2 regions of the Solibacillus ferritrahens genome follow, and region 2 is predicted to be linked to the other one. Evidence: predicted binding sites of a transcription regulator. Region 2 holds the regulator's gene; the other holds the start of a gene.
The links. The regulator CtsR, encoded in region 2, represses protease genes until heat stress. The targets are predictions, from matches to a motif close to ATGGTCAATAAAGGTCAAACA.
Positions count from the first base shown of each region.

Region 1 (5,928 bases), on a different contig from region 2:
GGATTGTTTTCTAAGTATTCCAAAATGACAGCATTATCCCCGATTGCTGCATCTGATGCACCTGTTAATACTTCTGTCAGTGCAATTGAAAAGTTTTCATACGCTAAAATGTTTGAGCTTGCGATTCCTTGTAGGTCCTGAGCTGCCTTATGACCTGTCGTATTAAGCTGTACTGAAATCTTTTTGTCTTTAATATCTTCCAAAGAGGCAATTGTCGAACCTTCTTTTGTCACGATTAACAATGTTGCTTCATAATACGGATCTGTGAAGTCATATGATTGTTTACGTTCATCTGTAATCGTAATTGCTGCTGCACCCATATCAATTTCACCGTTTGTCACTTGGCTCATCATTGAGTCCCAACCTACATTTTTAATTTCTGTTTCAATGCCCATCTCTTCACCAATGGCAGCTAAAATATCAGCATCTAAGCCTACTACATTCCCTTTATCATCTAAATACTCAAAAGGAGCGTATGTCGCTTCCGTACCGGCTACGATTTTTGTATATTCTTTATCCCCTGTAGATGTTTTTTCATCTGCACCACATGCTGTTAATATCATTGAAGCTGCTGCCAAAGGAGCTGCCCATTTAAATAATTTTCTAGCGTTCATTATGAATATCCTCCTGGATTTTTAAGTTTTTTAATTAATATCTTGTTCAATTATATTAATTCCCCAATTAATATACAACATTTAATTTTTAAAAAAATGATTATTATTGCAGTATGATGAATTTTTATAACAAAAATGATAAGAAATCTGCATATCTTTTAATATTTATTCATTAAATTAATATATCATTATTATTTTCAAACCTTCTATGTACTATGGGCACTGTATTTTATTTCCTCTTTTTTTAGAAATTTAGGTTCATCACCATAACATGTGATTGCCTTTCTAATAAAATTTCACTTAATTGATTAGTGGGCTACGGCAAGACAGCGCTAAAGCGTCCGACCAACTTCGAGTGGGCAAAACGCATTGATAGATAGAAAGTGCCTTATTTTTGTTTTAAAAAATAAATCGCCATAAAAAAATAAGTTTTTCATTGCCCTTCTAAAATAACGGGAGATTTTACCGTTATTTGAATGATGTAGCTTGTTTTTGAATAAATAAGGGAACGTTTTACCGTTATTTTAAATAAAATCCTGGAATTTCATGTTTTTTAGGTCAATAACGGAAATCCCTTCCCTTATTTTCACTATTTTTTATGTTATTTTAGAAATAACGGAAATTCATTCCTCTATTTTTCTCATTACGCAATTCAATCAGATTGTGCGACTTTTAAAGGTTTATTAAATTTGTCCTGGTTTTGTAAACATTTTTTGGAGGATATGATGAAGATAAAAAATAAAATACCAGACTATATCGTGTGTATTTTCTTAGGAGTATCCTTAGGTGCAATATCCAAATATTTAGATACAATCGCCATTGTAGATGGGAGTTGGTGGTTAGGTGTTCTAAGTTATTTTGGGGATTTATTCACAAGATTAGGCATCTGGGTATTGATTGCAACATTTATAGCTGCATATAGTAGAACATTTATCAGGTCTGCTATTAATACATTTCTATTTTTTATGGGAATGCTAGTGAGTTATTATATTTATTCAGCTTATTTATTCGGATTTTTCCCGACAAGTTATTTTATACTTTGGGGTACCGTAGCACTTGCCTCTCCTGTGCTTGGAATCATTGTATGGGGGGCTAAAAACAAGAAGCCACTATACTTTGGCTTACCCGCCTTGCCTATGGGGTTAATGTTGAGTCTATCTTTAGGGATGGGTTTGTTTTATATTTCCTTGAATTATATTGAAGAATTAATTATGTATATTATCTTGTGCATAATCTTTTACAAAGATCCTAAACAAATGGTGATAACTATTGTCCTTTCATTTGTAATTGGATTTATTACTGAACAAATAATTCCATTTCATTTTTGAATCTAATTACGTTCTAGCATATTAGGTACACGAATTCGACTACAATCAGGAGCGAATGTGCAGTAAAAATTACTTCTCTTAGAACGGACTTAGCTAGAAAATCTTAATTTTTCAATTTTGGTATCACCAACTTATGGTGATGAACCATAATCCAGGGCAATTCTTTATGCAGTACAAAAAAAGACTACTTAGCGGAAATTTCCCGAAAGTAGTCTTAGAATGTATTATTTTTTTAAGAGAATGAAGGATAAAAGGAACCGGTACAGTGATTCCTTTTATCCTAACAAAAAATCCATCCTCCATTGTAGAGAATTAACTATTATGCTATTTTTCTACAATTGGTATAGAAAAGTATATGAAAACAGTAAAATGGCGTCCTATAGGGACATTATAATATAGTATTGCTTGAACATAACCTTTAATAATTTACTAATTATCCACACTTATTTCAAGTCTAAATTATAAATTTCACTTAAAAATTTCAAATATATTTTAAAAGTACGTTTAATTTATACAGAAATCGGAAATTTATAGTATAGTGCCCAAAAATAAATGTTAAATAATGGCAGTAATAGTGCATATCATCCTATTAAATATAGAATGCCAATACTTAATTATTCATTAATAAAAAAAAAAACGCCCTCGGAGGGAATCGAACCCCCAGCCTCAGAACCGGAATCTGAAGTGTTATCCATTACACCACGAGGACAAAATAAGTATATGTTCAACTTTTCCCATTATACAGATGGTACGCCATATTTTCAATAGCAAAAGTCAGAGTTTATATTTGACCATAACTGACTAATACGTGTATGATAGGTTTACAGCTGAAATGATTTCCATTTTTCAGCATAAGAATTCGAATAAAAAGCTTTAACAAAGGGAGGATTATTCAATGAACTTAATTCCTACAGTTATTGAACAAACAAATCGCGGGGAACGTGCATATGACATTTATTCACGTTTATTAAAAGACCGCATCATTTTATTAGGTAGCGGAATCGATGACAACGTATCAAACTCAATCGTTGCACAGCTACTATTTTTAGAAGCAGAAGATCCAGATAAAGACATCTACCTATACATTAACTCACCAGGTGGTTCAATCACATCAGGTATGGCCATTTATGATACGATGAACTTCATCAAGCCGGATGTTTCAACTATTTGTATCGGTATGGCTGCATCAATGGGTGCTTTCTTACTTTCTGCTGGTGCAAAAGGTAAACGTATTGCATTACCAAATGCAGAAGTGATGATTCACCAACCACTTGGTGGCGCACAAGGTCAAGCAACAGAAATCGAAATCGCAGCAAAACGTATTTTACACTTACGTGAAAAGCTGAATAGAATCATGGCTGAAAACACTGGTCAATCTTTCGAAACATTGTCACGTGATACAGATCGTGATAACTTCATGACTGCCGAGCAAGCGAAAGACTATGGCTTAATCGACAAAATCTATGAGCGTAACCAATTAAAGAAATAATACAGCACGAAGCATGCAGGAGTTTATCCTGTGTGCTTTTTTAGTTTTTAGTGTATTTCATTTCAATTATCCGCTAGGAACTATGCAATAGAATATTTTTATTCCCCACTCGCTCTGGTGACTTTGAAAAGTATTATAATTGGTGACTCCAAAAATTATATTATCCAATTTAATAAGAATAATCGCCACAAAGGTAAGCATATTCGCCACTTTCAATTGAATATTCGCCACTGTGCTTCATTTATTCGTCACTTTCAATCGAATATTCGCCACTCCTCAATAAATATTCGCCACTTTGCACAATGCTTTATGCTCCTCTACTCTGTATATAAAAATAAAGCACAACCTTTTCATCCTGTGAAATGGCTGTGCTTTTCAAGTTAGTTTGCTTTTTCGATTAAAAGCTGAAGAGCGTTAATGGCTTTTTCTTCATCGTGACCATCAGCACATAATGTGACAACCGTTCCTTTTGCCACAGCTAAGCTCATAATTCCCATGATCGATTTTGCATTTACTTTTTTCGTATCCTTTTGTAAAAAGACATCTGCTTTAAAACGATTTGCTTCTTGTACGAATAATGCAGCTTGTCTTGCCTGTAAGCCGGATTTCAGCTTTACTTCTACTTGTTTTTCGATCATCTTGATATACTCCCTTTCACAACCGTTCATCGCTTCTTTTATTTATCTTATCGAAATTATTCGAAAAGAACAATAATAGATTACGGTATTTATGAAATCGCCACCATTATTAACTATACCTTAGCATAAATGGACTTAAATCGTTAGTTTATAAAAAAAACCCGCGCAATCAATGTGGCTAAATCTTTTCCCCACGTCGAATGGCCTCCGCAATATCATCGATTTTACGTAACCGATGATTAACACCCGATTTACTTACAACGCCTGTTGATACCATCTCGCCAAGCTCTTTTAATGTGACATCCTGATATTCCACTCGAAGACGGGCAATTTCCCGTAGTTTTTCGGGTAATTGATCAAGTCCCATTGCATTATCAATATAGCGGATATTTTCAACTTGTCGCAGTGCTGCACCAATTGTCTTATTCAGGTTAGCAGTTTCACAGTTTACGATTCGATTCACACTGTTTCGCATATCTCTTATGATTCGTACATCTTCAAACTTCAGCATTGCCTGAACGGCACCAACTAAATTCATAAAATCCGAAATTTTTTCTGCCTCTTTTAAATAAGTGACATAGCCTTTTTTTCGTTCAATCGTTTTTGCATTGAGATCATAGCGATTCATTAGCTGTGCCAACGCCTCCCCGTGCTCCTTATATAAAGAATAGATTTCCAAATGATAAGAGGAAGTCTCCGGGTTATTGACCGAACCACCTGCTAAAAATGCACCACGTAAATAGGCACGGCGCTCACTGTTTTTCGGAATAATAGTTTTTGAAATCGTATGATTAAATTCAAATGAATTCGATACAATTTCTAAATCATCCAATATTTCACGGGCACCTTCCCGAACACGGCATATATACACATTATTCTTCTTCAGGCGCATCTTTTTCCGCACAAGAAGCTCTACATTATATGGATAGAGCCTTTTTACGATGATATATAGTCGTCGTGCTATTGCAGCATTCTCTGTTTGAACATCCAAGCTTATTTGGCGATTCGCAAAGCTTAAAGAACCATTCATTCGTATAAGGGCGGACACTTCAGCCTTTAAACAACTGTCATTTGCTTCAACCTGTGTAAGCTCTTTTTTTGTTTCCGATGCAAAGGACATGTATGTGCTCCCCCTTTCCTAGCAAACTATGTAGTGATTACATGTAATATTACTGCATCGTTTGTTGTTTTAGTTTTGTATATTCACAAAGCCAATCCGCTAAATTAGTCGCATCATGACGTACTGTTCCATTTTGGATAAGTGCAATTTCTTTTTTAATAATATTGATGCCCATATCTTTTATTCTATCTATATCAAATTTTACGGGCTCAGCATTTTCTTCTCGATAGTTTTCGTAAATTAACGATGGAAGCTCTTTTTCATTAATCAATACCGATTCAATAAACGGCTCGCCTACATGAGTATGAATGGCCTCAATATGCTGCGAGGTTGTATATTTACTCGTCTCACCTTGTTGAGTCATTAAATTGGCTATATAAATTTTTTCACCTTTTGCACGAACGACCGCCTGGCCAATTCCTTTCACTAATAAGTTCGGAATGATGCTCGTATAAAGACTACCTGGTCCAATCAAAATAAAATCCGCGCGTTCAATTGCATGAACCGCAGCGGGTAACGGTTTTAAATTGCTCGGCTCTAAATAAACACGCTTAATTGGAGCATGGCCAGACGGAATTTTTGACTCGCCAATAACGTCTGAACCATCCATTAATTCAGCATGTAAAGTTACTTTTTTATTTGCGGCAGGTATGACTTTCCCGTGCACGTTCAAAACTTTACTCATTTCTGCAATGGCATGGTTAAAATCACCAGTAATTTCCGTTAAAGCTGTTAGCAT
Region 1 is NZ_JAXCLE010000001.1:309,839-315,766, forward strand. It holds gene SNE38_RS01595 (basic amino acid ABC transporter substrate-binding protein) at 1-614, opposite strand, end outside; gene SNE38_RS01600 (hypothetical protein) at 1,337-1,942, shown strand; tRNA gene SNE38_RS01605 (tRNA-Arg) at 2,580-2,651, opposite strand; gene clpP (ATP-dependent Clp endopeptidase proteolytic subunit ClpP) at 2,838-3,431, shown strand; gene SNE38_RS01615 (HPr family phosphocarrier protein) at 3,812-4,069, opposite strand; gene whiA (DNA-binding protein WhiA) at 4,248-5,189, opposite strand; gene SNE38_RS01625 (gluconeogenesis factor YvcK family protein) at 5,239-5,928, opposite strand, start outside.
Region 1: the regulator CtsR is predicted to act here: its motif matches at 2,727-2,747, upstream of clpP (ATP-dependent Clp endopeptidase proteolytic subunit ClpP).

Region 2 (5,928 bases):
CACCTTGACCAACGACACGCTTGTGTAATTCTTCTTCAAGATTCAACAGCTTCGCTGATTCTGCTTGTGCGATTTTAGAAACAGGAATTCCAGTCCACATCGCAACTACTTGGGCAATATCATCTACATATACTGTAGACTCTTCTTTACCTTGCTTTTCTTTCCATTCCTTTTTCATTTGCTCAAGCTCTTGTTTTAGCTTTTGCTCCGAATCACGTAACGCTGCTGCCTTTTCAAATTCCTGACCTGAAACAGCCGCATTCTTTTCGGATTTTATACCCTCTAGCTTATCTTCTAATTCTTTTAAATTCGGTGGAACTGTATATGAACGTAAACGAACTTTCGAACCGGCCTCATCAATTAAGTCAATTGCTTTATCCGGTAAGAATCGGTCTGAAATGTAACGATCCGATAATTTTGCTGCCGCTTCTACTGCTTCGTCTGAAATTTTCACACGGTGATGTGCTTCATAACGGTCACGTAAGCCTTTAATAATTTGGATTGTTTCATCAACAGATGGCTCATCGACTTGGATAGGTTGGAAACGACGCTCCAATGCTGCATCTTTTTCAATATATTTACGATATTCATCAAGTGTTGTTGCACCGATACATTGTAATTCTCCGCGGGCTAAAGATGGTTTTAAAATGTTGGATGCATCAATTGCACCTTCTGCACCACCTGCACCGATTAATGTGTGAAGCTCGTCGATGAACAGAATGATATTGCCGGCTTGGCGAATCTCATCCATTACTTTTTTCAGACGGTCCTCAAATTCACCGCGGTATTTTGTACCTGCTACAACAGTACCCATATCAAGTGTCATAACACGTTTGTCACGAAGCGTTTCAGGTACTTCATTATTAATGATTTGCTGAGCCAAGCCTTCAGCAATGGCTGTTTTACCGACACCTGGCTCCCCGATTAGTACTGGGTTGTTTTTTGTACGGCGTGACAATACTTCCACGACACGTGTAATTTCTTTAGAGCGTCCGATTACAGGGTCAAGTGAACCTTCTCGTGCCACTGCTGTTAAATCACGCGCTAAACTATCCAATGTTGGTGTATTCACAGTTTGCGCCATATTTGACGTTCCACTAGTGTTGGCATCATTGTTTCCTAATAGTAATAAAACTTGTTGGCGTGCTTTATTAATACTTACACCCGTGTTAGCCAGTACGCGTGCTGCAACGCCTTCACCTTCACGAATTAATGCCAATAATATATGTTCTGTTCCTACATATGCATGACCTAGTTTGCGTGACTCATCCAACGACAGTTCGATTACTTTTTTAGCACGCGGTGTGTAATGAACGATAGGGCCAACTTCCTCCGTACCCTTTCCTACCAATTCCTCTATGCCTGTTTCGATCATCTGAGGGCTAATATTAATTGCTTCCAATGCTTTTGCAGCAATCCCGCCACCTTCACGAATTAAGCCAAGTAAAATATGTTCTGTTCCAATTTCTTTATGCTTAAGGCGAATTGCTTCTTCTTGAGCAAGTTGTAATACTTTTTGAGCACGTTGTGTGAATCGATTGAACATCATAAAAAATCCTCTCCTTTTTCCCCATTGTTTATAGCTTCATCTTGCTCATTTAACTTATCTTGTAAAAGCTTCGCACGATACATATCGCGCTCTGCTGGTTGCAACGTAGTACCAATATATTGCTGAATGAGTCCAGGTTGCATTAAAAGCATGCACTCATTTAATTTACGCTGTGAAATAGGTTCTAATAATCCTAAACTTACCCCAAGACGGACATTGGATAAACAGCTTGCGGCTTCCTCACTCGGTAAAATTTTTGCAAACTTCAATGTGCCAAGTGCACGACTTAAGCGGTCTTCTAAAATTGAAGGAGCACGCATCAATAAATTTTTCCGGGCAAGCTGTTCTTTTTGAATGACTTGCTCTACTACTTCTTGAAGCTCATGCAAAATTGTTTCTTCGGATTTCCCTAAAGTGATCTGATTAGAGATTTGATAAATATTACCTAAGTTTTCACTTCCTTCTCCATATATACCCCTCACTACCATTCCTAACCTTGTCATCATCTGAATCAGGGCATTCATTTGTTTAGTCATAGTAAGTGCTGGTAAATGAAGCATGACAGAGGCTCTAAGTCCCGTTCCAACATTGGTCGGACAACTTGTTAAGTAGCCATATCGGTCTTCATATGCATAGTTGATTGACTTACTCAAGTAGCGGTCAATCGTTCTAGCCTCCTTAAAGGCTTCTTTTAAGTTCATGCCTTGTGTCAGGCTCTGAATCCGAATATGGTCCTCTTCATTTACTAATATGCTAATGGATTCATCTTTTGTTAAAAAAAATGATCCTATTTTTTTTCTCCGTGCCAAGTTAGGGCTTATAAGATGCTTCTCTACTAGGATTTGACGCTGTAATACAGGCATATCTTTTATTTGGAAGTAGGAAAATTGATAAGGGTTTACATCTGTAGATAGTAGAACCTTCATCATTTTTTCTTCGACTACCTGTGCCTCTTCTTCTGTAAAACTTATTGGAAATCGAGTATTGGCAATATTACGAGCAAGTCGAATGCGTGTACTAATGACGATATCCGATTCGCTTTCATGTTGCATCCAGCTTGGACTAGCATTCGTTAGAAAATGCTCGATGTTCATGCGTTCCCCTCTCCTTCCTGTTTGATTTTATTTTCTAATTCACGTACTTCATCACGAATTGAAGCTGCATCCTCAAAGCGTTCCTCAGCAATCGCCTGATGTAATAATGTACGGAGTTCGTTAATTTGTTGTTCAACTTTTTCTTTTGATGGGGCATTTTTTTCGTACCCTACATGCTGTGTACCTGCTTGAATGCGTTCGAGCAGCTGTGGTAATTGTTCACTAAATGTTTCATAACACTGACCACATCCAAATTTTCCTTGCTTTAAAAATTGCCGGTACGTAAACCCACAAGAAGGACATGCTTTTGGATTGGTTGTCTGTTTCGTTGTGCTTTCTTTTTTAGCGTTCACTGGTACAAAATTGAACCAATTCGATATAAGCTGCTGAAGAGATGTTGGCTCTTCACTCACATCAAATTGAAATGGATGAAATTGTGTAGCACATACTTCACAATAATGACGTTCCACTTTTTGACCATTGTGAACTTGTGTTACCGTTACATTTGCATGACGCTGCTTACAATGCTCACATATCATATATTTACACCTCTACTTTTCAAAAGAAATCGTTTGTAGCATTGCATGCATAATACGTGCCCTTAACTGATCACGGAGTGGTAAACCTACCTGTAATGTGACACGATCTAGGGCCACTTTCATAATGCTTGCTTCACGCTCAGTAATAATATCCTCTTCCAACAATCGATAAATAATATGCTCTGCATTCGTCTGTGCAATGGCATTCCCTATTTGTGTTTCCATTTCATCTAATAAATTTTTCTTTGAGTGGATTGTTACTCGCAAAATCCGAATATAACCGCCACCTCCACGCTTACTCTCTACATAGTAGCCATGTTCGGTCGTGAAACGCGTATTGATGACGTAATTGATTTGGGAAGGAGCACAGGAAAATTGCTTCGCTAATTCATTGCGCTTTATCTCAATATGTCCCTGCCCATCTAATTCAATAACTTCCTTCAAATACCCTTCAATTATGTCAGATATATTCCTCATGCTGTTTTCACCTCTCATCAACTGACTTTGACTATCTTTGACTTAAATATACAATATTTATTTTTTGCAATGCAACTATTTGCTCTTACTTAGGTTTCCCCTAAATCGCAATAAAAAATCCCTATTTATGTAAAAAAACGGCCGAGTTTGTTTTATACAAACTCGACCGCTTTTATGTTAGACCCAACGACCAACAATCGGATAATTCCAGTCTTGGTCTGATAATGCTTTTATAATTCCGATTACCGGAGCAATCCAGAATATTAATACAAAGACAAATAAGAATGGTAAACCGATTAGCAGAATTGAAAAGATTCCTGCAATTGCAATTAAAATACCAAATACTACTTGGAATAGTAATGCTTGAATTGAAGTCCGTTTTACTTCAGATTCAGTACTTATTAAGAAAAATAGAATCGGTACTAGGAAAGGAGCAAAAAAGGCACTAGCATGAATAATAATTTTTGACCATTTTGATTCCATTTGTTATCAACCTCACTTTATATTGTTAGCTTATTTACGGATAATATTCACAAAAGTTTCATAGAGGGAATAAAAAAATCCCGATTTTTTTTATCGAGATTTCTACGAGAAGCGATTTCCCATTAATATGGTCCTCTATCATTCGGGTTATCCCCTTCTTGAGGAAATAAAAAATACGAAATTATTGCTGTTAAAATGGCAGCTCCTATGACAATCAATATTCGATCACGGTCGCCTACTTCTGCATAATTATTAACTAGCATAATATAAGAAGCAATTGCAACCCCTAATGATATTGGTATAACAAATTTTAAACGACCTTTATGAAATTTCATTTTTTCTACGCCCTTTAAATCTATTTTTGTTAATTTCTATCATACCTTGTTTAATTTTAAATTACAAATTCTTCAATAATAAGAATTTATACCGAAATAATACTGATAATCCCTGCAAAAAATAGTAAGATTGTAGTAGTAAAAAATTTAATGAGATGAGGAATAGTATGGGCATTCTATTTACAAAAGCAACTAAAGTTTCAAAAAAACCTTACTTTGACATAGCTAAATATTCTCAAGAAGTTTCTTTAGATGTTTCAAAGTATCCTGATTTAAGTAAACAGCTTCAATTATTAAAATTAACTAATGAAGATTTAGCCATTATAAAACAGCTGGAGCCCTTTGCTCAGGAAATTATTCCTAATATGGTAGAGCAATTCTATGAAGCAATTAGTTTAAGCACAGAACTTACTGATATTATAAATAATACAAGTAAAATAGACCGTTTAAAAGTCACTCTATCCAATCATTTAGAAAGTATTTTTAAAGGTTCGATTGATTCACATTACATAGAAGAGCGCCAGACAATTGCGCATGTGCATGTAAGAATTGGGTTAAAATCAAAATGGTATATCGCCTCGTTCCAATCATTAATCACGACATTTATTGAATTTATCGAAAAAGTCGATATGTCGAATTCCGAGATGGGCAAAGCCGTTAATGCTTTCTCGAAAATTATTAGCCTCGAACAGCAGCTTGTTATCGAAGCATACGAAAAAGAAGAACAGCGCATTCGTATGGAAAATATAGAATTGAAAATAAAACTAATTGACCGAATTCAAAATACCGCGCAGGAATTGTATAGCATTAGTGATGAAACAAATGATTCCTTACAGAAAATAGCCAGCCAATCTGAAGAAATCGCTTCTAATACAGAGCAAGGTTTGAATTTAGTAGCGGAGACAGAAGACAAATCAACAACTGGTACAACATATTTAGTGAGTCAAACTGCGATTATGTCGACGATTTTAGACCGAGTGGACACATTGGAAACTTCAATGGTCACACTTCGTCAATCCTCTCAAAAAATTGCTGACATTGTAGGGTTAGTAACAGGTATTGCTGACCAAACAAACTTACTAGCCTTAAATGCTTCTATTGAAGCAGCCCGTGCCGGGGAACATGGTAAAGGTTTTGCTGTCGTAGCTGATGAAGTAAGAAAACTTGCAGAAGAAACGAAAAAGGCTGTTCAAAATGTATCGCAATTAATTAAAGAAACCGAGCTCAATATTACACAAATGTCCCACTCTGTATCAAGTGTAGATGAGCAGGTGAAAATGAGTGTAGATACGCAAAAGAATTTAGCGGATTCCTTTACATCGATTACAGAAGCTGTATCAGGTATTAAAAAGAAATATGAAAATACAAATGAAGACATTCATACAATTTCTTCCGTTATTACAGGGTTAACACATACAACAAATCTTGTCTCAACTTCTTCTGATTCGTTG
Region 2 is NZ_JAXCLE010000008.1:68,549-74,476, forward strand. It holds gene SNE38_RS09735 (ATP-dependent Clp protease ATP-binding subunit) at 1-1,549, opposite strand, end outside; gene SNE38_RS09740 (protein arginine kinase) at 1,546-2,643, opposite strand; gene SNE38_RS09745 (UvrB/UvrC motif-containing protein) at 2,640-3,182, opposite strand; gene SNE38_RS09750 (CtsR family transcriptional regulator) at 3,195-3,659, opposite strand; gene SNE38_RS09755 (DUF4870 domain-containing protein) at 3,837-4,142, opposite strand; gene SNE38_RS09760 (acyltransferase) at 4,265-4,477, opposite strand; gene SNE38_RS09765 (globin-coupled sensor protein) at 4,645-5,928, shown strand, end outside.